One region of the Hymenobacter segetis genome, then DNA from elsewhere that is predicted to be linked to it. Evidence: riboswitches for the same ligand, from Rfam matches in the RefSeq annotation. Region 1 holds a riboswitch; each other region holds the start of a gene.

Region 1 (9,484 bases):
CGGGCGTTGGGCAGCGTGCCATTCTGGATGATGGCAGCCGGCACCTCAGCCCCGCCATAGCGGGCGAAAAGCGCCGCGATTTCCGCCAGCCGGCTCATGCCCATCAGGATAATCGTGGTAACGCTGGGCGTCTGGGCCGCTTCCAGCAAGGCGGTTGAAAGCTGCTCGTCGGCCGTGGTGGCCGTCAGCACCCGAAAGCCTTCGCTCAGGCCCCGGTGTGTGGCCGGAATGCCCACGCTGCCCGCCGCCGCCACCGCACTGCTGATGCCCGGCACGTAGTCTGTAGCCAGCCCGTGGGCTTCGGCGTAGAGCATTTCCTCGCGCCCCCGGCCAAACACGAATGGGTCGCCGCCTTTCAGCCGCACCACGTGGCCGTGGCGGTAGGCCTGCTGCACAATCAGGTCATTGATGCCTTCCTGCGTGTAAGCCTTGAAACCACTGCGCTTGCCCACAAAAATCAGCGGAACGCCGGTCCGCACGTGCGCCAGCAACGCGTCATTTGCCAGCGCATCGTAGAGCACCACATCAGCTGCCGCCAGCGCTTTGGTACCTTTCAGGGTTAGCAAATCCGGGTCGCCGGGTCCGGCCCCGACAACCGTCAGGCGGGGTAAAAAGAGAGGGGAATTAGCCATATTACTGGTCAAATACTAGATGGAAAAAGCCGCTGCGGCCGGTACTTCATCCGTGAAATATTCCGGGTCGGTAGCAGCCACGAGGCCAGCGGCAAGGGTGGCCCCGGTCTGCTCATCCACCAGGATGAAAGCGCCCGTGACACGGTTCTGACGGTACTCATCGGCTACCAAGGGCAGGGCCGTTTTCAGGCGCACCCGCACGATGTCGTTGAGTTTGGCCTCATCGGTGCCTTGGCTTTCGAAGGTTTCGATGTTGGTTTTTTGCAGGATGGTGGTCACTGCCGCTTTCACGGTGGCGGCGTGGTGCTGCACCAGCAGCTTGCGGCCGGCGCGCAGGGGCCGCTCGTCCATCCAGCACAGCGTGGCTTCCAGTTCGCGCACCACCGCCGGGTGGGCGCTGATGGGCACGATGGTAGCGCCCCGACTCACGTCCACATCGTCGCGCAGGCGCAACACCACGCCTTGCGGGGCGCTGGCCGCCGCCACTTCCTGCTGGTTGACTTCGATGGCCTCAATCACCGTTTCCAGCCCCGAGGGCCAGATGCGTACCCGGTCGCCCTGGCGATAAGTGCCGCTCTGAATCCGGCCGGCGTAGCCCCGGTAATCAGGCAGTTCCTCCGTCTGCGGCCGAATCACATACTGAACCTGAAAGCGCGGCTCATTCGGGTTAGCATCAATGGCGGCCGGCACACTTTCAAGGTGTTCCAGCAGGCTGGGCCCGTGGTACCAGGGTAGGAAATCGGAGCGGCGCACCACGTTGTCGCCATTGAGCGCACTGAGCGGAATGGCCACCACGTTCGGCAGTTTCAGCTGCTCGGTAATGGCCGCGTAATCAGCCACTATTTTCTGGAAAATCACTTCCTCGTGGCCCACCAAATCCATCTTATTTACGGCCAGTACGAAGTGCTGAATGCCCAGCAGAGAGGCCAGCAGCGTGTGCCGCCGGGTCTGCTCAATCACGCCCTGGCGGGCATCTACGAGCACAATGGCGAGGTCGGCGTTGCTCGCGCCGGTCACCATGTTGCGGGTGTACTGCACATGGCCCGGCGCGTCAGTGATGATAAACTTGCGACGCGGCGTGGTGAAATATTTGTGCGCCACGTCGATGGTGATGCCTTGCTCGCGCTCGGCCTTCAGGCCATCGGTGAGCAGGGCTAAATCGACGTCGCCGCCAGTGGTGGCGCGGCGCTTTTCCAGCGTAGCCAGCACGTCGAGGGAAACGGAGTCGCTGTCATAAAGCAAGCGGCCGATGAGCGTGCTCTTGCCGTCGTCGACGCTGCCGCAGGTGATAAATCGGAGAAGGTCCATTTTGATGTTTGGTTGCGGCTGGCGGGCAGGCGACCCCACGCGGGGGAACCTCACCCCCGGCCCCTCTCCAAAAGAGAGGGGAGCCAGTCGATTATTTGTTTAATTGATTTCTTTGAGCCAATGACTTCGGTGTCAAGCTCCCCTCTCTTTTGGAGAGGGGCCGGGGGTAAGGTTCCCCACATTTGATTTCTAGAAATACCCGTTCCGCTTCCGGTCCTCCATTCCCGTTTCCGAGAGGTTATCATCCAGTCGCGTGGCCCCGCGCTCACTCACTTTAGCCAGCAGCAGGTCCTGAATAATGTCGTCCACCGAAGCGGCGTCGCTTTCCACGGCGGCCGTGCAGGTCGAGTCGCCCACGGTGCGGAAGCGCACGCGGCGGTTCACGATTTCGTCAGTCTCATCCAAATTCAGGTGTTCGCTGAAACCGAGCAGCTGACCGCTGGGCAGCACCACGCACTGGCGCTCGTGCGAGAAGTAAATATCTGGCAGCTTGATGTTTTCGCGCTGGATGTAGTTCCACACGTCCAGCTCCGTCCAGTTGGAGATGGGGAACACGCGCACGTTTTCACCCTTCTGAATGCGGCCGTTGTAGATGTTCCACAGTTCGGGGCGCTGGCGCTTGGGGTCCCACTGGCCGAAATCGTCGCGCACCGAGAAGATGCGCTCCTTGGCGCGGGCCTTTTCTTCGTCGCGCCGCGCTCCACCGATACAGGCGTCAAACTCAAACTCCTCAATGACATCAAGCAAGGTGTAAGTTTGGAGCGGGTTGCGGCTGGGGTATTTGCCGCCCGGCTCGTGCAGGCCGCGCTCCCGGATGGTGTCCTCCACCTTGCGCACAATCAGCTTCTCGCCCAAATGCGCTGCCAGCTCGTCGCGGTAATTGATGATTTCCTCAAAATTGTGGCCCGTGTCGATGTGCACGAGCGGGAAGGGAAACTTGCCGGGCCGGAAAGCTTTTTCCGCCAGTCGGGTAAGGGCGATGGAGTCTTTGCCGCCGGAGAACAAAAGCGCAGGCCGCTCGAACTGGCCGGCCACTTCACGTAGGATATGAATAGCTTCGGCCTCCAGACGGTCGAGGTAATCGAGATAAACAGCGGTTGGCATTGGCGTAGGAAGTCATGGCCCGAAAAAATCGGACGAAATTGAAAAACCGGAAGAGGTGGGTGGGATGAGGCCCGCGAAAGGTGCCTTTGGGGAAGAAAGTAGCGCCAGCGGCCCGGCCGCCGGCGCATCGGTTCGGGCCTAGCCCGGCATTCGCTCCACCACCGGGTCGAGGCCCTGGTGAGCGGCGGTGGCGTGGAGGCCGCACTCTTTGGCAGCGGCATCTTCCCACCACCAGCGGCCGGCGCGGAAGTCCTCACCCGGAGCAATAGCCCGGGTGCAGGGCGCACAGCCGATGCTTACGAAACCTTTCTGGTGCAACGGATTAACCGGGATGCCGTTGGCTTGGGCGAAGGCTTCGCACTCGGCCCACGTCCAGTCGAAGAGCGGGTGCACTTTGATGAGGGCGTGGCCGGCGTCCCACTCGGCCGGGTGCATGGTCTGGCGGTTCTGCGACTGCTCGGCGCGGATGCCCGTTACCCACACCTGCTGGCCGGCCAGGGCGCGGCTCAGCGGCTCCACCTTGCGGATGTTGCAGCACTCTTTCCGGTTCGCTATGCTCTCGTAGAAGCTGTTGGGGCCTTTTTGGCGGGTCAGCTCTTCGATGGCCGGGCCGTTGGGGGCGAAGACTTCGATGGGCTTTTCGTAGCGCAGCAGGGTCTTGTTCCAGGTCGAGTAAGTCTCCTGAAAATTGCGGCCCGTGTCGAGGGTGAAAACCCGGATGGGTAGGTCGTTTTCGAAGATGAAGTGCGTGATAATCTGGTCTTCCAAACCAAAAGAGGTGGAAAACGAGACGCGGCCGGGGAAGTGGTCGGCCAGCAGGGCCAGGGTTTCCGGCACCGAGCATTCGGGCAGGTAACGGCGCAGGTCAGCGACCTGGCTTTCAAGGGGTAATGCCATGATGATAAGGGGAGTTTTTCTCCGTAGAAAAAACCAGAATGGGCCGCGAAGGCCGCAAAAACCCGCTATGCGTCGCGCAATGAATCAATCACCACAAAAGGGATAGCGGGGTGGCCGTCGCAACAGCCGCCGGAAGAGAAGCCCTAGTTCAACAACCAGCAATTGCCCCCAGCATATAGGCCAGGGGACGGGGCATGCAACAGCACATTCGGCGCGAAGCGGCGAGGGTGGTGGGGTGCAGGCGGCGGTTGGTGGATGTGCTCACGGCGTTTTTATATGTCAGGACTTGGCACCGTTCCAACTGGTGGGGGTTGCCGGCGTTTCGTCGAGCCTGTCTCTCCGCGCCTCTGTATAAAAATGAATAGCGCCCCAAACGAGGATTGCTGGGGCAAATGTAAAAGACAAAAAAGCGAAATGCCAAAATTTTGTTTCGCGGTGATGAAACTGGCCACTGCGCAAAAGGTTTGGCGGCCGTGCTTTCGCCGCGTAATTTGCCGTGCAACCCCTGAACCCAACGCTTGGTCTATGGGTTGCTTAAGCACTTCTAAATACCCCGTTTTCTGCAATGGAAGCCCTCGCCCATTCCGCCTACGTCGACATCAACGCTCCGCTGGTGGAGCGCTGCCGCCTCAACGACCGCCAGGCCCAGGCCGAAATTTACCGGCGCTACTCCAAGGCCATGTTCAACGCCGCCCTGCGCATCACCGGCGACTACGCCGAGGCTGAGGATGTGCTCCAGGAGTCGTTTCTGAGCGCTTTTCGGGAGCTGAGCGGCTATAAGGGCGACTCGTCGTTCGGGGCGTGGCTGAAGCGGATTGTGGTGAACAAGAGCATTAACTGCCTGCGGCAGCGGCGGCTGGCACTGGTGCCCTTGGGCGAGCAGCACCACGAAGAGCCCGCCGAAACCGCCGCCCACTCGCCCGAAGACGAGGCCGATATGCACTACCGCGCCGACGTGCTGCGTCGCTGCATTCAGGAGCTGCCCGATGGCTACCGCGTGGTGCTCAGCCTGTATTTGCTCGAAGGCTACGACCATCTGGAAATCGCCGGCATCCTGGGAATTTCCGAATCTACTTCTAAATCACAGTACAGCCGGGCGCGGGTTCGGCTGCGCGAATTAGCCGCTCAGCGCGGCCTTAGCTAAGTTTTTATCCGTTATCGCTAGTCATTTAACCTTTCAACTACCCTTCATCCTTTTTCGCCCGGCCGCGGTTTTCGTATAGCCCCGTGGCCCGCCCTGAACCTGGACGAACCGTGCGTCTGCTACTCATTCATGGATACCCTCAAAAATAAATCTCTTGAAACCTTCGTCGAGCGGCACCGCGCCGATTTCGACACCCACGAGCCACGCCCCGACCTCTGGGCCGCGCTGGAGGAGCAGCTAAACGCTGCTGCCCCTGCGCCCCAAACCCCGGCCATGCGCGTTGCCGCGGCGCTGGAAGTGCCCTTTGTGGCACCCGTGGCGGCAGTGGCTCCTGTAGCTCAGCCCGAAGCCCGCCTCCACTGGTTTCAGCGCTACGGCGTAGCGGCGGCTCTGGTCCTGCTCGTGTTTGCCGCTGGGGCCAGCGAAGCCTGGAAATCTCGCAGCGCCGCCCCCGAAACGGCCGTGGCTGCCGCGCCCGCCGCTACGCTTGGCACCGCTGCTAATGAACCCGACGCGGCCCTGTACCAGGGCGGCAACCCGCTTTCCCTCACCGCCGCCGAGCACACCACCGGGGCCGATAGCCAGCTGGTGCGCGCTGTGCGCGGCATGGAAGCCTACTATACCAACCAGCTGGCCCGCCGCCAAACCGAGTTGAGCCAGCTGAGCGGCCCCGGCATGGCCGCCATGAATGCTGACTGGCAGCACGAGCTGGTGTCGCTGGACTCCAGCTACCGCGAGCTCAAGCAGCAGCTGTTGCACCACCCGCAGCCCGATGCCGTGCTCACGGCCATGAACCGCAACCTGCAAATCCGCCTCGACATCCTGGACCGGCAGTTGAACCTGGGCAACACGGCCCAGGCAGCTCCCAACACCAGTTCTTACGTGCTGGCCGATAGCCGGCGCCAGGCCGAATGAACCAGCACATGGTCTTCCGAGTAAGCCGCCTGTTGGCGCTGTGCGGCGGGCTGCTGGGCCTGTTGAGCCCGCGTAGTGCTCAGGCGCAGGACCGCCAGGCCCGCTGGGTGGTGGTGGGCCCCGGCGTAGCCATCAATATTCTCACCCCTGAAGCCCGCCGCGCCGAAGCCGCTTTGTTTGGTGGCGATGAGCAGGAGCAGGGCCCGCAGCAAAACCCGCTGGTGGACCAGACCGACGGCCAGGGCAGCGCCAGCCTGCAAGTGGAACAGCGCCGCCACCTCGTGCGCAGCTACGCGGTGCCGAAAACCGGCCGCCCGTTTTCGCTCGATACGCGCTACGGCCGAGTGCAGATTAACCCCTGGAATAAGAAGGAAATAAAGGTCGATGCCGAACTGGTGGCGCGCTCCGAAAGCGACGCCGGGGCCCGCCAGATTCTGGATGCGCTGGGCGTGCAGTGGCTCGATTACGACGCAAAAACCGGTGGCGTGGCCGTGAGTACGCAGTTTGGCCCCGCGCTGCGCGGCCGGGCCGGCGGCTGCCGCTACGAGGTGAATTACACCATCTGGCTGCCCCGTACCACGGCCCTGAAAATCTACAATAACTTTGGCGAGGTGACTGTGGCCGGTGATGTGAGCGGCCCCACCGAGCTGGCCGTGGAGTACGGCACCCTGCGTACCGCCCGCCTCGAAGGCCCGCGCAACCTCATCCGCATCGCCAACGGCGACTGCCGCATTGCCTTTGCCGGCCGCGCCAGCATTGATGCCAGCTACGCCCAGTTGCGCCTCGATACGGGCACGACGGTGGACCTGCGCAACAACTATTCCGACGTGGATATCGGCACCGTGCAGGACCTGACCGTGCACAGCAAGTACGGCGACGTGGCCCTGGGCACCGTGCGCAACCTGCGCGGCTCGTCGGGCTACTCGCGCTTCACCATCGAAAAACTCGATGAAGCCCTCGATATGGCCCTGCGCTACTGCCCCGATTTCGTGGTGCGCGACATGGGCGCCAACTTCCGCCAGGTGAACCTCGACGGCGGTTTCAGCACCATCCGCCTAGGCTTTGCCGAGGCTCCGGCCTTCCGCTTCGATGTGAGCACTGAGCAAGGGCAGCTGCTGGTTGATAAAAACCTGGTGCGCGTGCTCTCGCAGGAAAACGGCCCGCAAACGAGCGATGTGCTGGGCACGTTTGGAGCCGCCGCCCCGGCCCGGGGAGCCGGCAACGTGAACATCAGAGTGCGCTACGGCACGGTGCGCTTCAGCAAGTAGGAGCAGCGGGGTTAATAGCCAAGGGCTGCCGGGTGGGGACTGTCATCATTAAATGATAGTCCCCACCCGGCAGCCCTTGGCTATTAACCCCTGATTTATTCCTTACGGCACCATAAACCGCACGGGGGCGGAAGGGGGGCCGTCTTCGGCGCCCACGGCGTACACGCTCAGCCAGCCTTCCTGGCCGCTGGCGAGGCCGTAGAGGCTGAGGCGCGATTTGGTGACGACTTTGGTTTCGGTCAGCTTGTCGGGGCCGCCGCCCAGGCCATAGCGCACCACGTAGCTTTTGGCGCGGCTGCTGCCGTGCCAGGCCACGTCGACGTGGCCCTTTTCGTCGCCCTGGGTCACGGCCACGCCGTCGATTTTGGCCAGGGCCACGGGGGCCGTGTTCTGGCTGGCCAGGGGCAGGGCAGCCTGCGTGATGAGTTGGTTGGGACGGAAGTAGTTCTGCGGGCCCACCGGCCGGGCAAACGTAAGTAAAAAAACAATTGGCCCCGGCACCCGGCCCGCCCCCCTGGCATCGCCCTCATGCCCCCGTAGGTACGACCCCTATCCCTGGGGGGACGACCCCTGTCCCTGGGGGGGACGCCCCCTGTCCCCCGTGGGCACGGCCCCTGGCCCTGGGGGAGGCAGCGCACCACCCCGCCTAGCCCCGACGGCGCTTTGTCGGGGAAAATTGACATTTAACCCCAATAATTAGGAAAAACACGGGCGACTCCAGTAGCTTTAAGGGCTGTACTGTTGCTCAAGCTGCTCATTATTACCGGAATGGTCGTTGCAGCTTTCCATCCGTCATTCATTTATTTCCTGTTCCCCTTTTTGTTGCTGTATGATAAAACCTTTACGCTTCGGGCAGCGCATGGCGCGGCCCACTACTGCCCGGCTCTGGTGGCTGGCTTTTCTGATACTGGTAGCGCTGCTGGGCAACGTGGGCAGCGCCTGGGCCCAGGTCACAGGCACGAAAAGCGTGGGGCCAACCGGCGCTGACTACGCCACGCTCACCGCCGCGATGGCAGCCGTGAACACCAACGGCATCAGCGGCTCGGTCATTCTGGAGCTGCAAAGCGGCTACGTCAGCACCGGCGAAACCTTCCCCATTGAATACAAACTGGTGCCGGCGGGTGGCGCTACGGTGACCGTGCGGCCGGCGGCCGGCGCTACCGGACGCAGCATCACGGGGAGCAATGGCACGGCCATCCTTAACATCAACGGCGGCAAATCGCTGGTGCTCGATGGCCGGGCCGGGGGTACGGGCACCACGGCCAGCCTGCTCGTGGCCAACACCAACGCGAGCGGCACCACCATTCAGTTTGTGAACAATGCCAACAACAACACCGTGCAGTACTGTCAGGTGCAGGGCATCACTTCCTCCACCACAAGCGGGGTGGTATACTTTGGTACCGGCACGGCAGGTGGTGGGGGCAACAGCACCAACTCGCTGCTGAATAACCGGATTAGTACCTCGAGCGGCACGCTTACGCCCACGTTCCTCATCTTTTCGCTTGGTACGGCAACAGCGGGCGCGGCCAACAGCGGCAACATCATTGACAGCAACGAGCTGTTCGACTACTTCCTGGCCAGCGCCAATGCTGCGGCCATCTACCTGGCGGGCACCAACGCCAATGGCCACACGGCCTGGAGCATCACCAACAACAGCATTTACCAGACGACTACCCGCACATCGTCCGCTGGCAATACGTACTTCGGCATCTTCATCGGGACCGGCGCTGGCTATACCATCACGGGCAACGCCATTGGGGGGGCAGCCGCTGGTGCCGCGAGCGGCACCTTCACGGTGGCCGGCGCCAACGCCAACAAGTTTGTAGGCATTCAGGCGGCCTTTTCCTCGGGCACAGCCAGTAGCCTTCAGGGCAATACCATTCGCCGGATTGCGCTAAACACAACCAGCGGCTCGGGCTCCAGTAATGGGGTGTTTTCGGGTATCTACGTGTCAGCCGGCGATACCAACATTGGCAACGTCACGGGCAACACCATCGGCGACGTTAGCAACGCCAACTCCATTGTGGTCACGTCTGTTACCAACGGTGGGGCTCTTATGGCAGGCATCAATAACCTCTCAACCGGCACCACCAACATCAGCAACAATACCGTAGCCAACCTCAAGCTAACCACGGCCTACACCGGGGGCAGCGCATTCTCGCTGTTGTTCTACGGGATTCAAGCCAGCGGTGGTACCACGGCGGGTAGTCCGGCGG
Region 2 (9,484 bases), 790 kb from region 1:
ACCGGAGGAGAACGTGCTCGTCGGTGCCACTTCCAGCGCGTAGCCGTTCACGATGCCCACCAGCGGGGCCGCCCAGTTGGCGGTGAAGCTGGTCGTCGTCACGCCGCTCACGGTGGCTAGGGGCACCACGCGGGCGTAGCTTTCCACGTAGTTGCTGGTGGTGTTGCCACTGGTCAGGGCGAAGTTGGTCAGCGTACCATCCTGAAAGTTCGTGGTGCGGTCGAAGAGCGTGGTCTGGGTGGTGTTGGCCCCGCTGGCCGTGCCGGCATCGAAGTCGTAGGCTGCCACCAGCCCGGCCTGCGGCACCGCCGGCTGGTTGGTATAAGCCGCTTTGATTTCGGCCGCCGAGCGGGCCACGCTCCAGATGCGCACCTCGTCGATGCTGCCGTTGAAGTATTCATAATTGGCCCCCGAGCTCGGGTCGTTGGTGCAGCCGATGCGCAGGTTGCTGGGGCTGGGCACTGTGTGGCCGCCCGGCGTATCGCTGCCCACGGCCACCCCGTCGAGGTAAATGGTGCGGGTCGTGCCATCAAACGTGGCCGCCACGTGGTGCCAGTGACCGCTCAGGTCGGGCGTGGTCACGATGAGGTCGGGCCCCCACCAGTAGTTGATGATGCCCGTCGGCGACAGCCGCAGCGCATTCACCTGGTTGGTGGTGCCCCAGTTTCCCCAGCCGATGATGCCCATCACGCCCATGGCATTGGGCTTAATCCAGGCCTCCAGGGTGTAGGTGCCGTTGCCCGTGGGCACGGGCGTGGTGTTGGGCAGGGCCACATAGTCGTCGGTGCCATCGAAGGCCAGGGCGTTGCCGGGCGCGGTCAGGCCGCCGGGCGTGCGCAGACTGAACCCGTCGCGCGAGTAGGCTCCCTGGCCGGTCACGCTGGTTTTGTCGGCCCGCAGGCGCAGGTAGTAGCGGGTGTTCACGGTGCGCCCGTTGATGGTGGCGCTGGTAGCGCCGCTGGCGGGCGTGAGCGTGGTCACGCCCGCGCTGTAGTCGGCCGTGGTCGAGCAGTCGAGCACGTAGTTGGTGATGGTGCCCACGGGCGGGGCCGTCCAGGTCACGCTCAGGCTGGCACCGCTGGCATTGCTGGTGGCGGCCAGGTTGGTGGGCTGCACCAGGGCGTAGCTTTCAATCCAGTTCGAGGTCGCGCCGGTGAGGGCAAAGCCAGTGAGCGTACCGGTATAGCCGGCCGCGCTGCCTATGTTGGGCAGGGTATTCACGCCGGCGTTGTTGCCGCCGGCCGTGCCCCGCTCACAGGTATAGTACACCTCCAGTCCGGGCTGGGGCAGCGTCAGCACGTTATTGAACGCGGCCTTCACCTGGGCGGCCGAGCGGGCCACGCTCCAGATGCGCACTTCATCAAGGCTGAAGTCATAGGCATCGGGGCTCTGGTTGCCCAGCCGGAGTTGCAGGGAGGGGTCGTTGGTGTAGTGAGTGCCGCCGCCGCCGCGCGAGTTTTCGGCCACGCCGTCCACGTAAATCGTCGTCGTGTTGCTACCCACTACCCCGGCCAGGTGGTGCCACTTGCCGTCGTTGATGAAGGTGTTGCTGAACAGGTACTGCCCGCCCACGTTGAATACCGCCTTGCCGGCATCGGCCGAGGAAAACCCGTAGATGCCCAGCCAGAAGTTGCTGCTGGTATTCACGAACTGCGCGGTGTAGCGCGGCGCGCTGCTGGTTCGTACCCAGGCCTCCACCGTGTAGGTGTTGCTGTAGTCCGGCAGCTCGGTGCCGGTATTCACATAGCAGAAAGTGCCGCTGAAGCTCAGCGCATTGCCGGGCGGCACCTGGGCCAGCGCCGGGAAAGTGCCCAGCAGTACCAGCCACAGCCACATCAGGGCCAGCCGCGCGCAGCCGGAGGTAAAGTTTCCAATCATAAAAGAGAGAGAGTGTGAAGTTTGCCGCAAATGTCGGGCTTACTTCAAAGCGGCGGTATCGCATGTTGATGCGATGCCGGCCCGGTCCGGCGCGCCAGTCTCTCCCTTCTTTTTATCCAGCCAGAAGTTATTGGATGAGGCCTTTCAGGCCAGCGTCGAGGCGGCCAGCTGGCCTTCTGCCACTGCTTCCACGGCCTGCACCTCGCCCCGCCGGGCCACGAATACGCCGGCCGTCCGCAGCTCGTCGCGCCATTGGCGCAGGCGCAGCAGCGGCACCGGCCCGGTGGCGTACACGCCGTGCACGTCGGTGCGCAGGGCGGTGGCGGGCAGCTCCAGCCAGGTCAGCACCTCGCGCAGCACGCCCACGTCGGGGTGGCGCAGGTACACGTCCAGCTCCAGCTCCTCGGCCGCTTGCAGGGCCGGGGCCGTGGCCTGCTTGGCATAACCGTAGCGCAAGCCGCGCCGTAGCGCCAGCACATCGGCCAGCACCGCCGAGCCGGTGGGGTGCCCGCCCGCCCCGCGCCCGCCCAGAAACTGTGGCCCCGCATACTCGCCCTCCACCACCACCCCGTTGAACTCGTGCTCCACGATGAACAGCGGCGACTCCGGCCCCAGCATCTGCGGCGTGACCAGGGCGGCCACGCGGCCGTTGGGCAGGCGCTGCACGCTGGCCACCACCTTCACCTTCTGGCCCCGCGCCGCCGCATAGGCCACATCCGCCGCGCCCACGGCCTCGATGCCCAGGTTCAGCACCTCATCAGCTTCCAGAAAAACCCCGTAAGCGTGGGCCGCCAGAATCACCGCCTTCGAGCGCGGGTCAAACGCGCCCATGTCCAGCGCTGGGTCGGTTTCGGCAAAGCCCAGCGCCTGCGCCTCGGCCAGCGCCGCCGCGTAGTCGGAACCTTCCTCGCTCATGCGCGTCAGCACGTAGTTCGACGAGCCGTTGAGGATGCCCTGCACCGCCCGCAGCGGCTCGTGGCTGAAGTAGCCATCCAGCGTCCGGATAACGGGAATGCTGCCGCACACCGCCGCCTCGTACAGCAGCGCCCCGCCAAAGTTCTGCTCCAGCTGCACCAGCTCCGGCAGGTGGCGGGCCAGCATGGCCTTATTGGCCGTCACCACGCGCCGGCCCTGGCGCAGGGCCGCACTCACCAGCCGGAAGGCCTCCGCCGCATCGTCAATTACTTCCACCAGCACGTCCAGCGTGGGGTCGTTCAGCAGCTCATCGGCGTGGTAAGTGAAGTGGTCGGCCGGCAGCGTGCGCGGCTTGTCGGGGCTCTTGACGGCAATGCGCGTCACGGCCAACCCCAGGCCGGGCTGCTGTTGCAGGATGTCATAGAAGCCCTGCCCCACGCAGCCAAAGCCGATAAGGCCCAGCCGCAGGGGTTGTGGTTGGTTGTCCATAAAAGAGAAGGTAGTCAGTATTGTTTGGCCCGATTCTGTCATCCTGAGCGCAGCGAAGGACCTTCTTACGGCCGAACGGTGCGCAGTAATCTCAAATAGCGCAGCCGTGGTAAGGTCCTTCGCTGCGCTCAGGATGACAGGCCCGCCGGCCTAATGCACGAATGTGGGCGCGTAGAATAGCTCCAGAAAGTGCGTGATGGCCGCCGTTTCCAGCAGGAACCCATCGTGCCCGTAGCGCGAGTCCAGCTCGCCATACATGGCCCCCGGAATATGCGCCGCCAGCTCCCGCTGCTCCGTCAGCGGAAACAGCACGTCGGAGGTAATGCCCAGCACCAGCGTGCGCGCCCCGATGCGGGCCAGCGCCGCCGGCACCCCGCCCCGGTTGCGGCCCAGGTGGTGCGTATCCATGCTCCGGCTCAAAGAAACGTAGCTGTAGGCATCGAAGCGCGACACCAGCTTGTCGCCCTGGTAGCGCTGGTAGGTGCTGGCGCGGTGCTCGCGCAGCAGTTCGTCGTCGCTCGGGTCGGTCTGGGTTTCGGCGTAGGCCGAGTAGCTGCGGTAGCTGAGCAGCGCAATGGCGCGGGCGGCGCGCAGGCCCTCATCGCCCCCGCCGGGCTGGCCGGCGGCATAAGTCGGGTCGGCCTCAATGGCCAGCCGCTGCGCCTCATTAAAGGCAATGCCCCAGGCCGAATGCCGCGCATTGGTGGCAATGACCACCAGATGGTCGAACAAATCAGGCCGCTGCACGGCCCACTCCAGCGCCTGCTGCCCGCCCAAAGAGCCGCCAATCAGCGTATTGATATCCGTCAGTTCCAATTCCTCGCGCAGGGCCTCGTGCGCCTTCACCAAATCCCGAATGGTCAGCAGCGGGAAGTGCTGGAAGCGGGCCTCCCCGGTAGCCGGGTCGGCATCCAGCGGGCCGGTAGTACCGTAGCACGAGCCCAGCACGTTGGCACACACGATAAACCATTCCGACGGGTCGTAGTAGCAGCCTGGGCCTACCAGGCCCGGCCACCAGGCCAGCACGTCGGCGTTGGCCGTGAGGGCATGGCACACCCAGACCACGTTGTCGCGGTCTTCGTTGAGCTGGCCCCAGGTTTGGTAGGCCACGTGCGCCCCGGTCAGGGTTTCGCCGCTTTCCAGGGTAAGGTCAGGCAGGTCAAATACTAGGGTTGGCATAATTCAATTAAATAGCACAGCTTCAGAACCAGCGAACCGGCCCGGCGCAATAGTTTCTCACTCCCATATCTCCTCCCATCACGGAAGAGGCCCGGGCCGATGCACTGATTCTAAAGCTGCGATAAAACTCGGCCGCCAGCGAGACTGGCACCGACCCGCCAGGGGTGGCCCGCTGGCGGCAATTCTGGTTTAAACTTCCAGCGGCTGGGCGTGCTCCAGCTCGGGCTCGCCCACTTCGTCGCCCTCAGTCGGCAGGCTGGCCGTGTTGCCGATGGCATCAAACGCCGCCTGCAAATCCGCCTTGATGTCGTCGAAATGCTCAATCCCCACCGACAGACGCAGCGAAGTCGGCGTCACGCCCGAGGCCAGTTGCTCCTCTTCGCTCAGCTGCTGGTGCGTGGTAGCCGAGGGCTGGATGATGAGCGTCTTGGCATCGCCCACGTTGGCCAAGTGGCTGATGAGCTTCAGGTTATCAATGAATTGTGTAGCCGTCTCCTTCGTGCCCTTCACGCGGAACGAGAGTACGCCGCCGAAGCCGCGCTTCAGGTATTTGTTGGCAATGGCGTGATAGGGGCTGCTGGGCAGGCCGGGGTAGTTCACGCTTTCCACCTGCGGATGCTGCTCCAGCCAGGTGGCCACTTTAAGGGCGTTTTCCACGGTGCGGTCCACGCGCAGGCTCAGGGTTTCAAGGCCGATAAGCAACTGCCAGGAGTTGAACGGGCTGATGGCCGGCCCGAAGTCGCGCAGCCCTTCCACCCGCGCCCGGATGATGAAGGCAATGTTGCCAAACGGCCCGCCCTTGCCAAACACGTCGTTGAAAATCAAGCCGTGGTAGCCCTCGCTCGGCTCGGTAAACTGCGGGAATTTGCCATTGCCGAAGTCGTAGGTGCCGCCGTCGACAATCACGCCGCCCACGCTGGTGCCGTGCCCGCCAATCCACTTCGTAGCCGACTCCACCACAATGTGTGCGCCGTGCTCCAAAGGCCGAAACAGGTAGCCGCCCGCGCCAAACGTGTTGTCCACAATCAGCGGTAAGTCGTGCTTCTTCGCAATGGCCGCAATGGCCTCAAAATCCGGAATGCTGAAGCTGGGATTGCCAATCGTTTCCAGGTAAATGGCCTTGGTCTTCTCGTCAATGTGCTCCTCGAACGAAGCCGGATTGTCGCCATCCGCAAAGCGCGCCTCAATGCCCAAACGCTTGAACGCCACCTTGAACTGGTTGTAAGTGCCGCCATACAGGTAGGCCGTGCTCACGAAGTTGTCGCCGGCCTGCAGGATGTTGTTAAGGGCAATGAACTGGGCCGCCTGGCCCGAGCCAGTGGCCAAGGCGGCCACGCCGCCTTCCAGCGCCGCCACGCGCTGCTCGAACACGTCGGTGGTGGGGTTCATCAGGCGGGTGTAAATGTTGCCAAACTCCTTCAGGGCAAACAGGTTGGCACCGTGCTCGGCGCTCTTGAACACGTAGCTGGTGGTCTGGAACAACGGCACGGCGCGGGCCCCGGTGGTGGGGTCGGGCTGCTGGCCGGCGTGGAGTTGGAGGGTTTCGAAGTGTTGGGGCTGAACAGACATGATGGGGGAGGTTTTGAAGTTTTGAAAAACCGAAATGACAATTGGAAAAAGTGCGATGCGGCTCTGAAAAAGCCTTTTTTAGCGCCGAAACTCCCCGAAATAGCCCGTGCTGCCGGCGTGGCCCAAACCCACCGCGAAGGCCCGAAAGCGCACGCGGCGGACCCACGGGGCCACCAAAAAAATCCAGAAGAGGGGGGGAGGGGTTCTAAGCCGGAATTAGCTTAGCAACAACACGGGCGGCAACAGCACATTCGCATTCGCTGCAACGAAGGCGATGCCACATTACGGCCGTCAGCGGCCGAAACGAAGAAACCCGAACCTGCGGCGCACAAAGCAGCCGAAGCATTCGGGGGCAAAAAACTGGGGTATGAAGAATTTTCCATGGCACTCGAATCATCTGTCCCAGCGCGGCCGGAGCTGCGGGTGGGTAGGAATTGGCACCTTTCGTTTTGCGAAGGTTGCCAGTGGGTCACGGAGCCTAGTCTCTCGCCACTTCTGTATAAAACTTGAAAACTGCCCACCGTTAGCGGGGAGTACCTGTTTGGTATCGGCAAATGTACGGGAGAATTTTTGGGATGGGCAAGCGGATGGGCGAAAATATTTTTTCGACGGTCTGGCGTGGCCCCTTCCAGCATGACGTGCTTTTTAGTTGTTCTTTTGACCCCATAAAACGCAAAAAAGCCACCCTGAAACAGAGTGGCTTTTCTCACCTTTTTTCTGCAAAAAAGTACCTAGAGACTAGGTATGGTCAACACCTGCCCCACTTCGATGTGGTCAGGGTTGTCGCCGATGAGCGCCTTGTTGGCGTCGTATATCTGGTGCCACTTGGCGGCGTCGCCGTAGTGGTGCTTGGCTATTTTGGAGAGGGAATCGCCGCTGACAACGGTATACGTGTTGCCGGCAGCTTCTGGTTTGGCGTTGCCAAAAAAATCGGTGCCGCCAGCCGCTGGCTTAGCCGCGGGCTCTACGGGCTTTTGTTCGCCTTTGTCGCTGATGAAATCGAAGAGTCCCATGGTTTTCGGTGAAGTTAAATGAAGAGATAAATTCTGCCGGAAACCCTTGCGGGCGGGCCGACCGGGTTGCTATACGGACAAGTGTAGGCGGGGTTTCGTTCTAAACTCTTTTGCGTCTGCATCGTAAGCCGACGAGGCCGCACCCCGTGCGTCATGTTTTCATTCTTTCACCATTACCCTTAGTGCACATGAAACTCCAGTCCCTTTTTTCGCTCCGTTACTTCGCCAGCCTGCTGCTGCTTGTGTCGCTGTTTGCCGCTTCGTGCAGCAACGATAAAGGCAAAGTAGAAGGCGTGAACATGCTGTACGGCACCGATAGCAAGGTGTGGAAAACCGCCAAGGAAACCGACACCGCCGGCGACAAAGTGAAGCAAACCGACGCTCAGAAGCAAGAGGAGCTGCGCATTTTTGCCAACGGCACATACAACATGACCGGCGCGAGCGGCGCAGTTTCGGGCAAATACACGTTTGACCAAGCCGGCAAAACCATCACCATGACCCCCGACGGTGCCACCACCAGCAACACCTTCGCCGTGGAAACCCTCACCGACAAGAAGCTCACACTGAAGTCGGCCGACGGCGCCGCACTGATGCTCGAAGCCGAGTAAATCACTCCGGATTCAAGTAATCGAAAAGCCCCGAACCAGTCTGGTTCGGGGCTTTTTTTGTGCTGATTATTTTGTGATAGGATGGGCTGTGGTGGTTGGCCGCTTCGCAAACACCCGCGCTACCCAGCGTGGCAGAAAGATGGTGCCCAGCACCAGATACAGGTAATACGTGACCACTCGATACAGCAAAACCATGAAGCTGGTGAGCGTGGCCGTGCCAATAAACTTGCCGAAAAACGTGGGAAACGCGCCCTCCACAATGCCCGCGCCGCCGGGCGTGATGGCCAGCAGCAGCAGCACTTTGTAGGTGAGGTTGCGGGCAAAAATGAAGAGGAAGGTGTCGGCATCCATCGGCACGAAGGCGGCGATGAGGCAGCCGATAACCAGGTAACGGGCCGTCCAGACGAAGAACGTGCTGGCCGCCGCCCGTACCCAGTAGATAGCCGGATTGCCGCGCAGCTGAATGGAGGCATCCATCATGCCCTGGCCGTGCTTGTAGGCAGAGCGCTGCCAGCGCCGCAGCAGCCGAAACGAGAACAGCCGCACCAGCAGCCGCCGCACCGATTTCGGGTTGATGAAAATGGCGTAGAGCATCAGCCCCGCGTAGGCCGTAACGGCCACGTAGCTGACCACAAACGCCACCCGCAGCGTGGCGATGAAAGCGCCCTGCATGGCCTCGTGCGGGTAGAGCCCGGCCCCGGCGATGAGGACGACCAGCGGCACCATGATGACGTAATACAGGTTGTCCATCAGGGCCGTAACCATGATGTATGCCAGGGACTTGCCTAGTGGAATGCCTTCCTTATTCAGAATAAACGAAGCCACTGCCGTGCCGCCCACCGCCGAGGGCAGCACGCACGACGCAAACTCCCAAATCATAATCACGTCGAGGCTCTGACGGTAGCTCAACTCGCGCTCGGCAATGTGCCGGATGCGGTAGATATAGCCCAAATCGCGGGCCAGCAGCACCAGCAATGTTATCAGCAGCCACTCCCAGCGGGCATGGGCTAGGGGGGCCAAATCGCCGGGCTTGTAGCTGCGCCAGAACATAAACCCCACCACGCTCAGGCCAATCACGACGGGCAGAATGAGCCGCGAGGGCTGCAAGCGCTGCAAAAAATGCGCGTCGTCTTCGGGCAGGGGAGCGAGGGTTTTGTCGGTCATCGAAGAAAATAAAGCAGCCCGGCAAAAGTAGGCGGTAGCGGGCCGGCGACTGATTAAAAATGGATTAAGGTGATATGAAAAACGTCATGCCGGGACAAGCTCAGCATGACGTTTTTCAGTGATAATCCGAACCGTTAGGCTAGGGCCGGCCGCCGGGGCTGCCGGCCGGCACGGTGCCGTTGGGCGTGCTGGTGCCGGGCGAAGGCGCGTTGGCCGGCGTATTGATGGGGTTGCCGGCCGGCGCTACCGGCTGGCGGCGGGTGGTGTCGGCGGGCTGGGCCGTGGCGGGGCGCAGGCCGGGGTATCCGCCGGGACGTTGGCCGTTGGCGGGCCGGCCGGTGCTGTCGGCTGGCGTTTTGCCTGAGGTACTGTCGGGAGCCGTGCCGCGTTGCTGGCCGCCGGGGTAGCCAGCGGGGCGTTGGCCATTGGCTGGTGCACCTGGGGCACCGGGGGCACCGGCTGGCCGGCTGCCGGCCGGATAGCCGCCGGGGCGGGCCCCACCCGCCGGGGCGCCGCCGCCGCCAGCAGGCGCACCGCCTCCACCACCTCCCTGGCCACCGCTCAGGTCGGCACCGCCACCACCGCCACCGCCATCGCCTTTCAGGTCATCGTTATTGATGCTTTTGCCGCGGCGCGTGGGGCCGGCCGTGAGCTTGCCGATGCGGTAGC
Region 3 (9,484 bases), 390 kb from region 1:
CTTGGTTTTCTCCGCATCCTCCACGTTTTCGTTGAAGACGACGGCTACGTGCGCGCCCTCTTTGGCAAAGGCAATGGCCACGGCCCGGCCAATGCCGGAGTCGGCCCCGGTGATGATGGCGACTTTATCCTTCAGCTTGCCGGCGGCTTTGTAATTGGCCAGGTCCGATTGGGGCTGCAGCTTCATATCGGCCTGTTTGGCCGGGTAGGGCAGCTTCTGGGCAGCGGCCTTCATGTCCTTGGCCGTGGGGCGGCGCTCGGCTTTGGCAGGGGCGGCTTTCTTGGCAGGAGTAGCCGGTTTTTTTTGGGCGGCGGGAGCAGCCGTGGTTTTCTTAGGAGGCATGGCGGGTAGGAAAACGTGATGCCCCGGCTTACGCGAAAAACCCGCCAATGGCTGCCGCTGACCCGGTTATTTGCCCGTGCTACCCTACCGGTGGTTCAGAGCCGGCGCAGCACCACGCGGCGGTTGCGGGGGCGCTGGGCGGGGTCGGCGTTGTCGGCCACGGGTTGGGTGCCGCCGTATCCCACCGGCCGAAGCTGGGCCGTGCTCACGCCGTGGGCTGTGAGATAGAGGCACACCGCCTCGGCCCGCTGCTGCGAGAGCTGGCGGTTGAGTTCGGCGTTGCCCACGTTATCGGTGTGGCCCTGCACTTCGAGGCGCAGGTCTGGCTGGGCACTCAGGATGGTGGCCAGCCGGTCGAGGGCGGCGCGGGAGGGCGGCAACAACACGGCCTTGCCCTGGTCGAAATACAGCTCCGGCAACGTCACCGTGCCGCCTATGGCTAGGCCGGTCAGCGAAGCCACGCTGCCCGAATCGGCCAGAAGCATTGTTGGGGCCGCAGCTGATGCTGGAGCTGCTATTGCCTCGCTGCTGCCAACGGAAGCGGCCAGGTTCGGCACGGGAGCGGGGCTGCGAACCGGCTTGGGCACCACCGCGGCCGGGCGGACAGGTACCACAGCTGGCGGCGTAGGAATGACGCGGGCCGGCTCTGGTTTCGGTGGCCGAACTACTGGCTTGGGGGCCGCCGTGCCGGTGGCGGCCGGTGGCGGGTTGCGGCTGAACAGGTAGCTGGTCGGAATTGGAGCCAACTTTGGCATTTCGGCCATTTTACCCCAGAAGTTGCGCCACGATGCAGTCGGCGGTTTCAGGGGTACGTCGGGCCGCTCCCAAGTGATGAAAATGCGGGTATCCAGGCCGTATTGGCAGTAGTCAACCCGCAGGTGGTATGGCTCGCCGGCCCGCAGCTCCGCCGTAGCGGTGTAGTCGCTCAGGGGCTGTCCGCGCCATTCGTTCAGCAGTTGCCGGTCGTTCAGCCACAGCCGAACCCCGTCGTCTACGGTAACATGAAAAACGTATTTGCCGCTGACCGGTGGCACCAGCCAGCCCGTCCAGCGCACCGAAAACTCCTCGGCTGGCATCCCCGATGCGGGCGGTTGGTGGCCCCAGTTGAAATTAATGGTCGCATCGCGACGAGTCAGGACGTATTTCTCAAAATTCGTCCCTTCGTAGTAGTCGCCTCTGATACCGTCACCGGAAGGCAGGGGCGCTTGCGCCAGCGCAGGCACACCCGGCCACACCAATCCAATAAGCAACAGCAGCCCAAGCCGCCGGTTATGTTCGCCAGCCATGCTGCAATAACGGCAATCCCGATGCCTTTGGTATTGGCTTTCAGCTTCAATACCCCGCTGCTGGCTACCTACGCAAACTCGTTGCCGCAGTGGAAGCAGTGAAACCTGTTGCCGCGCACCGGAAACCGCAGCAGCACCGACAGCAGCCCCGACCAGAACCCGTAGGTATTGCGCGTGGCCGGCCCATACGCCACGTCCGACGACCCGCAGCGTGGGCAGCGCGGTGTGACTGGGTCGGGCGCGTCGGCCTCGAAAGAAGCCACATCCGGGCCGGTAGGCCGGGGCTCAGGCTCGGCGTGCAGGATGTCGAGCGCGGCCTGCGCGTCGCTCTGCCGCACGTGCAGCCGCACACCGCCCGTAATCGGGCTGTAGAGCGGCATCATCGACACCAGATTCTCATTGCTGAGAAAGCACGGAATGCCCGCAGCCTCCAGCCGGGTGCGGGCCAGGTTGGCCGCCATCGGCTCGTAAAACGATTCGAGAAAAACGACGGAGTCGGGGCGGGACACGGGAGGGAATTATGAATTAAAAATTATGAGTTATGAATTTGTGGGCGAAGTATGGTACCGCAAAGGCATGATAAGCAATTCATAACTCATAATTTTTAATTCATAATTCTATTTCGGCTGTTTCCGGGTGGCGGCGTCGATGCCGTTCACGGCGTGGCCGGCCTGCAGGCTCACGAACTCGGCCTGGCGGGCGCGGACGCGCACTTCGTCGCGGGCGGGCATGTCCATGCGGACCTGCTTCAGCTGGTCGTTCAGGCGCTGGTACACGGCGCGGGCGTAGTCCCAGTCGCGGTCGGTCCAGGTGGCGCGCTGGGTGCGGGTTTCGCGCACCAGCTGGCCGTAGGCGGCCGGCAGGTCCTGGGGCGTGAGGGAGTTAATCTGGCCGTTGTAAGGGCCCATCAGCTTGGCTTCCATGGCCAGCTGTTGGCGCGGGTCGAGGGGCCGGGCGCGGCGGGCGCGGTTGCTGGCATCGTAGGTGGCCGTGGCCTTGCCGATGCGGGCCAGCTTGCCGGCGGCGGTGCGGGCCACGGTGTCCAGCTCATGGCCGGCCTCGCGGGCAGCGGCCCGGCGCTCGTTGGGTGTCGAGTCGCAGCCGGTGAGCAGCAGTGCGGCCAGTAATACGCCGCCGAGTTTCAGGGCCGCCGGCCGATTACGCAATTCACCATTCATAGCACAAACACAGTAAGTAGGTTGCAAATAACGGCCGTTGCGGCCGCTTGTGCCCTGTACTGCTACGCCGGCTGAAAGGTTAGCTCAGATGAAAAGCTGTGATGAGAAAGAACGTCATGCTGAGCGCAGCCGAAGCATCTCTACCGCAGTAGTAATCCAAATCGTCAGGATTAGTTACACGGTAGAGATGCTTCGACTACGCTCAGCATGACGTTCAATGTTGTTCGACTGCATCTGTACGACTGCTCAGGCAACCTAAAACAACTCCGCCGCCACCCGCCGGATGCTTTCCGACTTGCCCATCGAATAATAATGCAGGCAGGGCACGCCGTGGGCCATCAGCTCGCGGCTCTGGTTGAGGCACCACTCGATGCCGATGGCGCGGGCGGCCTCGTTGTCGCGGCACTGGCTGATGGCTTCGGCCAGGGCCTCGGGCAGGTTGAGGTAGAAGGCCCGGGGCAGCATGGTGAGCTGGCTTTTGGTGGTGAGCGGTTTCAGGCCGGGAATGATGGGCACGTTGATGCCCGCCTCGCGGCACTTCCGCTCAAACTTGAAGAACTCCTCGTTGTCGAAGAACATCTGGGTCACGATGTAATCAGCTCCCCGGTCCACTTTGTGCTTCAAAAACTTGATATCCGAAGCGTAATTAGGCGCTTCAAAATGCTTTTCGGGGTAGCCGGCCGTGCCGATGCAGAAGTTGGTGGCCCAGGTATCATCCTGTTCCTCATCCAGGTACTCCCCCTTGTTCAGGTTGGCCACCTGGCCGATGAGGTCGCAGGCGTAGGCATGGCCGTCGAGCTCGGGCTTGAAATGGCCTTCCGATTTGATGGGGTCGCCGCGCAGGGCCAGGATGGAGTCGATGCCCAGGAAGTGCAGGTCAATCAGCGCATTTTCGGTTTCCTCCTTCGTGAAACCGCCGCAGATGAGGTGCGGCACGGTGTCCACGTCGAACCGGTTTTTGATGGCCGCGCAAATGCCCACCGTGCCGGGGCGGCGGCGCACGGTTTTCTTCTCCAGCAAGCCATTGGGATGGTGGCGGTACACGTATTCTTCGCGGTGGTACGTCACATCGATGAACGGCGGCTTAAACTCCATCAGCGGCTCGATATTCGAGAAGAGCGTGTGGATGTTTTCGCCCTTTTTGGGCGGCAGCACCTCGAAGGAGAAGAGGGTTTTGCCGTTGGCCTGGGCGAGGTGGTCGGTAACTTTCATATAGGTAGCGTGGACTCTGCGAGTCCGCGCATGGAAGCGTGAGGGCAATTATTTCGTGTGGTGCGGGCGCGGACTCGCAGAGTCCACACTACATTATTTCGGCTCGTAGTTCAGGTTGGGCATCAGCCAGCGTTCCAGCTCGGGTAGCGGCATGTGCTTGCGATGGGCGATGTCGGCCACCTGGTCCACGCCAATTCGGCCCAACCCGAAATACCGCGAATCCGGGTGGGCGTAGTACATACCGCTCACCGACGAGGCCGGGTACATGGCCAGGTTTTCGGTAAGCGAGATACCGGTTTTGCCCTCGGCGTCGAGCAACTTGAAGAGGGTGATTTTCTCGGTGTGGTCGGGGCAGCCGGGATAGCCGGGGGCAGGGCGCACGCCGCGGTACTTCTCCTGAATGAGGTCGTCACCGGTGAGGTGCTCGTCGGGCGCGTAACCCCAGAACTCGCGGCGCACCCGCTCGTGCAGGCGCTCGGCGAAGGCCTCAGCCAGGCGGTCGGCCAGGGCCTTCACCATGATGCTGGAGTAGTCGTCGTGGTCGGCTTCGTACTGCTCGATGAGCTTCTCAATGCCAATACCAGCCGTAACGGCAAACCCGCCCATGTAGTCGGCGCGGCCAGTTTCCTTCGGAGCCAGGAAATCGGAGAAGGCGATATTGGGGATGCCCGGGCCTTTCTCGCCCTGCTGGCGTAGCGTGAAAAACTCAGTGGCTACAGTTTCACGAGTATCATCCGCGTAGATTTCGATGGTGTCGTAATCCTTCGTATTCGCCGGCCAGAAGCCCAGCACAGCGCGGGCCGTGAGCAGATTGCCATCGATGATAGTGGCGAGCATGGTCTGCGCATCTTCGAATAGTTTCGTCGCGGCTTCGCCCAGCGTTTCGTCTTCCAGAATGCGCGGGTAGCGTCCTTTCAACTCCCAGGTGTGGAAGAAGGGCGTCCAGTCGATGTATTGGGCCAGCTCGGCGAGGTCGTAGTCTTCGAGGACTTTGGTGCCGAGGAAGCTGGGTTTGGTGATAGAAACCGTGTTCCAGTCCGACTTGAAGCCGTTGGCGCGGGCCGCTTCGATGGTCAGGTAGCTTTTGTCGCGCTGGCGGCTGGCGTAGTCGGCGCGCAGGGCGGCGTAGTCGTCGGCCACGGTCTGGGCGTAGGCTTTTTCGCCCGAGCCGAGCAGGCCGGCGGCCACGCCCACCGAGCGCGAGGCATCGTTGACGTGCACTACCGCGCCGCTGTAGGAGGGCGCGATTTTCACGGCCGTGTGCAGGCGCGACGTGGTGGCCCCACCAATAAGCAGGGGGATTTTCAGGCCGCGCTTTTCCATGGCCTGGGCCACGTATACCATCTCATCGAGCGAGGGCGTGATGAGGCCGGACAGGCCAATCACGTCCACGTTTTGCTTCTGGGCTTCGTCGAGAATCTTCTCCAGCGGCACCATCACGCCGAGGTCCACGATGTCGAAGTTGTTGCAGGCCAGCACCACACCCACGATGTTCTTGCCGATATCGTGCACGTCGCCTTTCACCGTCGCCATCAGTATTTTGCCGGCCGTCTGGCGGTCGGAGCCCTGCTTGTCGGCCAGCAGGTACGGCTCCAGATAAGCCACTGCCTTCTTCATCACGCGAGCCGATTTCACCACTTGGGGCAGGAACATCTTGCCGGCCCCGAACAGGTCGCCCACCACGTTCATGCCAGCCATCAGCGGGCCTTCGATGACTTCCAAAGGCCGGCCGACTTGCTTGCGCACTTCCTCGGTGTCCTCGTCGATAAACTCGGTGATGCCCTTCACCAGGGCGTGTTGCAGCCGGTCCCACACGGGCAGGCTGCGCCACTCGTCGGCCACTACTTCGGCCTTGTCCTTCTGTTTCACCGTGTCGGCGAATTCCACGAGGCGCTCGGTGGCATCGGCGCGGCGGTTTAGGAGGACGTCTTCGGCCAGCTCCAGCAGATTGGGCTCGATTTCATCGTACACGCCGAGCTGGCCGGGGTTTACGATGCCCATGTCCAGGCCGGCTTTGATGGCGTGGTAGAGGAAGGCCGTGTGCATGGCCTCGCGCACCACGTCGTTGCCCCGGAACGAGAAGCTGATGTTGCTGATGCCGCCGCTGGTGAGCGCGCCGGGCAAATTTGCTTTAATCCAGCGCACGGCTTCGATGAAGTCGATGGCGTAGTTGCGGTGCTCGTCCATGCCCGTGCCCACGGTCAGGATATTGGGGTCGAAAATGATGTCAGATGGGTCGAAGCCCACTTCCTTCACCAGAATATCGTAGCTGCGCTGGCAGATTTCGATGCGGCGTTCCAGCGAGTCGGCCTGGCCGTTTTCGTCGAAGGCCATCACCACCACGGCGGCACCGTACTGGCGCACCGTATGGGCCCGTTCGCGGAAGGCCGCTTCGCCCTCTTTCAGCGAAATCGAGTTCACGATGCTCTTGCCCTGCACGCATTTCAGGCCGGCCTCCAGTACGCTCCACTTCGAGGAGTCAATCATCACCGGCACCCGGGCAATGTCGGGTTCCGAGGCGATGAGGTGCAGAAACGTCGTCATCACCTGCTCCGAATCGAGCATGCCCTCGTCCATGTTGATGTCGAGGACCTGGGCACCTTCTTCTACTTGCAGGCGGGCCACGGCCAGGGCTTCCTCATATGCGCCGGTGCGGATGAGGCGGGCGAAAGCGCGCGAGCCGGTCACGTTGCAGCGCTCGCCCACGTTCACGAACAGGCTCTGCTCAGTGATGCCGAACGGCTCCAGACCGCTCAGGCGCGTGGCGGGCGGAATGGCGGCGGGCAGCTGGCGGGGCTGGTATTTCTCAGCCAGCTTGCTCAGTTCGGCGATGTGCTGGGGCGTAGTGCCGCAACAACCACCTACCACCGTCACGATGCCTTCCTTCAGATACTCCTCCACCAGCGCGGCAAATTCCTGGGCCGATTCGTCGTAGCCGCCGAAGGCGTTGGGCAGGCCGGCGTTGGGGTAGGCGGAGATATGTACGTCGGAAATGCGGCTCAGCTCCTGCACGTACTGGCGGAGCTGGTCGGCCCCGAGGGCGCAGTTCAGGCCCACGCTCAGCAGCGGCAGGTGGCGGATGGAGTTCCAGAACGCCTCCACCGTCTGGCCGCTCAAGGTGCGGCCAGAGGCATCGGTGATGGTGCCCGAAATCATGACCGGCACCACGCGGCCGCCTTCGTCGAAGAACTTCTGCACGGCGTAGAGGGCCGCTTTGGCGTTCAACGTGTCGAAAATGGTTTCGATGAGCAGCGTATCCACGCCGCCATCCACGAGGCCGCGCACCTGCTCCAGGTAGGCAGTAGCCAACTCATCGAAGGTCACGGCGCGGAAGCCGGGGCGGTTGACGTCGGGCGAGAGCGAGGCGGTGCGGTTGGTGGGGCCTACCGCGCCAGCCACGAAGCGCGGGCGCTCGGGCGTGGCGTACTCATCGGCGGCTTCGCGGGCCAGACGGGCCGATTCGTAGTTCAGCTCATACACCACGTGCTCCAGGCCGTAGTCGGCCTGCGCGATGGTAGTCCCGCTGAAGGTGTTGGTTTCCACCATATCGGCCCCGGCGGCGAAGTATTCGGCGTGGATGCCTTTGATGATGTCGGGACGGGTGAGGCTCAGCAGGTCGTTATTTCCCCGCAACGGCTTGGGATGGTCGGCGAAGCGGGTGCCCCGGAAATCCTCCTCCGTGAGCGGGTGGCGCTGAATCATGGTGCCCATCGCGCCGTCAAGAATCAGCAGGCGCTGGCGCAGCAGTTCGGGGAGACTGTAGCGCGAAGCGAAGGCTTCGCGTTCCGGAGAGATAACAGGCAGGGTAGGGGCGGAGACGGACATTTCTTTTCTGGGTCGAATAGCTACGTAAGCGCGTATCCAGAAAGAAACCCGTGCGGGGAGGCACGGTTCCGGCTGTCATCTTTTTTCACCAAAAAACGCGGTGAAACGGGAGTTGGCACCTACTCGTGGTAGGTTGCCAAGACGTCATCGGGCCCGGTCCCTCGGTCTTTCTGGATAGCAGCGTAGGGCGAAGATACAACGGAACGGGGCTTGTAGCACATGCTTTAGCTTGTGCTGATACCCGCGAGGCGCAAGCCAAAGCATGCGCTACGCGAGCACTACCAGGCCCGCTTCGCGGTACCGGGCCAGCAGTTCGGCGGGCGCCTGCTGGTCGGTAATAAGCGTGCCCACCGAAGCCAGGGGTGCAAACTGGAAGTACTGGTCGCGCTCCAGCTTGCTCGAATCGCAGAGCAAATACACGTGGCCGGCCGACGCGGCCACCGCCCGATAAATCGAGGCTTCCTTTTCGCTGTTGGCACTCAGGCCGCGCTTCAGGGAGGTGCCGTCAACGCCCATAAAGGCCTTATCCACCCGGTAGCGCTGCAAATGCTCCACCGTGACGGCCCCGTGCGTGGCCTGCCGCTTAGCATCGACTTCGCCGCCGGCCATCACTACCTGCACGGCCGTGCCGGCCAGCTCGAACAACACGGGCAACGAGTTGGTGACGACGCGGATTTTGAGGTGCCGGATGAGGGCGCACAGCGGAAAGGTGGTGCTGCCGCAGTCGATGAAAAGGGTGTCGCCCTCGGCCACGTGGCGGGCGGCCAGGCGGCAGATATAGTCCTTCTGCGCGGCGTGGGCGGTGGTTTTGGCAACGAAGGCCACCGGGTGCTTCGCGATGCCGGGCCGCACGGCCCCGCCGTGGGTGCGCAGCACGAGGCCCTGCTCGGCCAGCAGGGCCAAATCGCGCCGGATGGTGATGGGCGTGGTGCCTAGTTGTTGGGCGGCCTCGGCCACCAGCACGGTGCCGTGCTGCTCCAGGGTGGCCAGTAAGTGGTGCTTGCGCAGCTGGAAATTCATCGCCGTGGTGTTACTTGTTCTAAACAATCGCAAAGAAACAAAAACGAACAGTAACGAACTTTCGACCCCGGCATGAACGAACGAATCCGCCTCCGCGAGCAGCAAACCTTGTCCGACGACTGGTTTACCCTGCGCAAAATCACCTTCGACTACCAACGCAAAAACGGCACCTGGGAAACCCAGTCACGCGAGGCCTACGACCGGGGCAATGGGGCCGTTATCCTGCTCCACGACCCCGCCACCGACCACGTCATCCTGACCCGGCAGTTCCGCCTGCCCACTTTCGTGAACGGCAACCCCACGGGGATGCTCATCGAAGCCTGCGCCGGCCTGCTCGATGATGAGCACCCGGACACGGCCATCATCCGCGAAACGGAGGAGGAAACCGGCTACCGCCTCACCCACGTCGAGAAGGTGATGGAGGCCTATATGAGCCCCGGCTCGGTCACGGAGCGCCTGTTTTTCTACCTGGCCGAATACTCGGCGGCCACCGAACAGCACGCCGGCGGCGGCATCGAAGAAGAGGAAATCGAAGTGCTCGAAATGCCCCTGCCAGCGGCCCTGGCGATGATAAAAACCGGCGAAATCCAGGACGGCAAAACCATCATGCTGCTGCAACAC

Evidence for each region. A riboswitch is a leader RNA that binds a small molecule or an ion and turns the genes downstream of it on or off. The one in region 1 is predicted to bind S-adenosylmethionine.
Region 2: another riboswitch for S-adenosylmethionine. It lies ahead of ACYU70_RS16880 (O-acetylhomoserine aminocarboxypropyltransferase/cysteine synthase family protein); the one in region 1 lies ahead of ACYU70_RS13700 (phosphoadenylyl-sulfate reductase).
Region 3: another riboswitch for S-adenosylmethionine. It lies ahead of metH (methionine synthase); the one in region 1 lies ahead of ACYU70_RS13700 (phosphoadenylyl-sulfate reductase).

The regions. Positions count from the first base shown of each region.
Region 1 is NZ_BAAHBV010000002.1:757,108-766,591, reverse strand. It holds gene cobA (uroporphyrinogen-III C-methyltransferase) at 1-632, opposite strand, end outside; gene ACYU70_RS13710 (sulfate adenylyltransferase subunit 1) at 648-1,940, opposite strand; gene cysD (sulfate adenylyltransferase subunit CysD) at 2,130-3,044, opposite strand; gene ACYU70_RS13700 (phosphoadenylyl-sulfate reductase) at 3,183-3,941, opposite strand; SAM riboswitch class I at 4,211-4,299, opposite strand; gene ACYU70_RS13695 (RNA polymerase sigma factor) at 4,507-5,085, shown strand; gene ACYU70_RS13690 (hypothetical protein) at 5,215-6,000, shown strand; gene ACYU70_RS13685 (hypothetical protein) at 6,009-7,268, shown strand; gene ACYU70_RS13680 (hypothetical protein) at 7,371-7,727, opposite strand; gene ACYU70_RS13675 (beta strand repeat-containing protein) at 8,098-9,484, shown strand, end outside.
Region 2 is NZ_BAAHBV010000002.1:1,551,457-1,560,940, reverse strand. It holds gene ACYU70_RS16895 (LamG-like jellyroll fold domain-containing protein) at 1-1,878, opposite strand, end outside; gene ACYU70_RS16890 (homoserine dehydrogenase) at 2,023-3,282, opposite strand; gene metX (homoserine O-acetyltransferase MetX) at 3,433-4,461, opposite strand; gene ACYU70_RS16880 (O-acetylhomoserine aminocarboxypropyltransferase/cysteine synthase family protein) at 4,651-6,030, opposite strand; SAM riboswitch class I at 6,421-6,536, opposite strand; gene ACYU70_RS16875 (LysM peptidoglycan-binding domain-containing protein) at 6,762-7,043, opposite strand; gene ACYU70_RS16870 (hypothetical protein) at 7,232-7,651, shown strand; gene ACYU70_RS16865 (lysylphosphatidylglycerol synthase transmembrane domain-containing protein) at 7,718-8,815, opposite strand; gene ACYU70_RS16860 (TonB-dependent receptor) at 8,955-9,484, opposite strand, start outside.
Region 3 is NZ_BAAHBV010000002.1:1,145,802-1,155,285, reverse strand. It holds gene ACYU70_RS15325 (SDR family oxidoreductase) at 1-234, opposite strand, end outside; gene ACYU70_RS15320 (PA14 domain-containing protein) at 438-1,628, opposite strand; gene ACYU70_RS15315 (putative signal transducing protein) at 1,697-2,137, opposite strand; gene ACYU70_RS15310 (hypothetical protein) at 2,246-2,806, opposite strand; gene metF (methylenetetrahydrofolate reductase [NAD(P)H]) at 3,062-4,018, opposite strand; gene metH (methionine synthase) at 4,112-7,843, opposite strand; SAM riboswitch class I at 7,916-8,024, opposite strand; gene ACYU70_RS15295 (DeoR/GlpR family DNA-binding transcription regulator) at 8,111-8,890, opposite strand; gene ACYU70_RS15290 (NUDIX domain-containing protein) at 8,936-9,484, shown strand, end outside.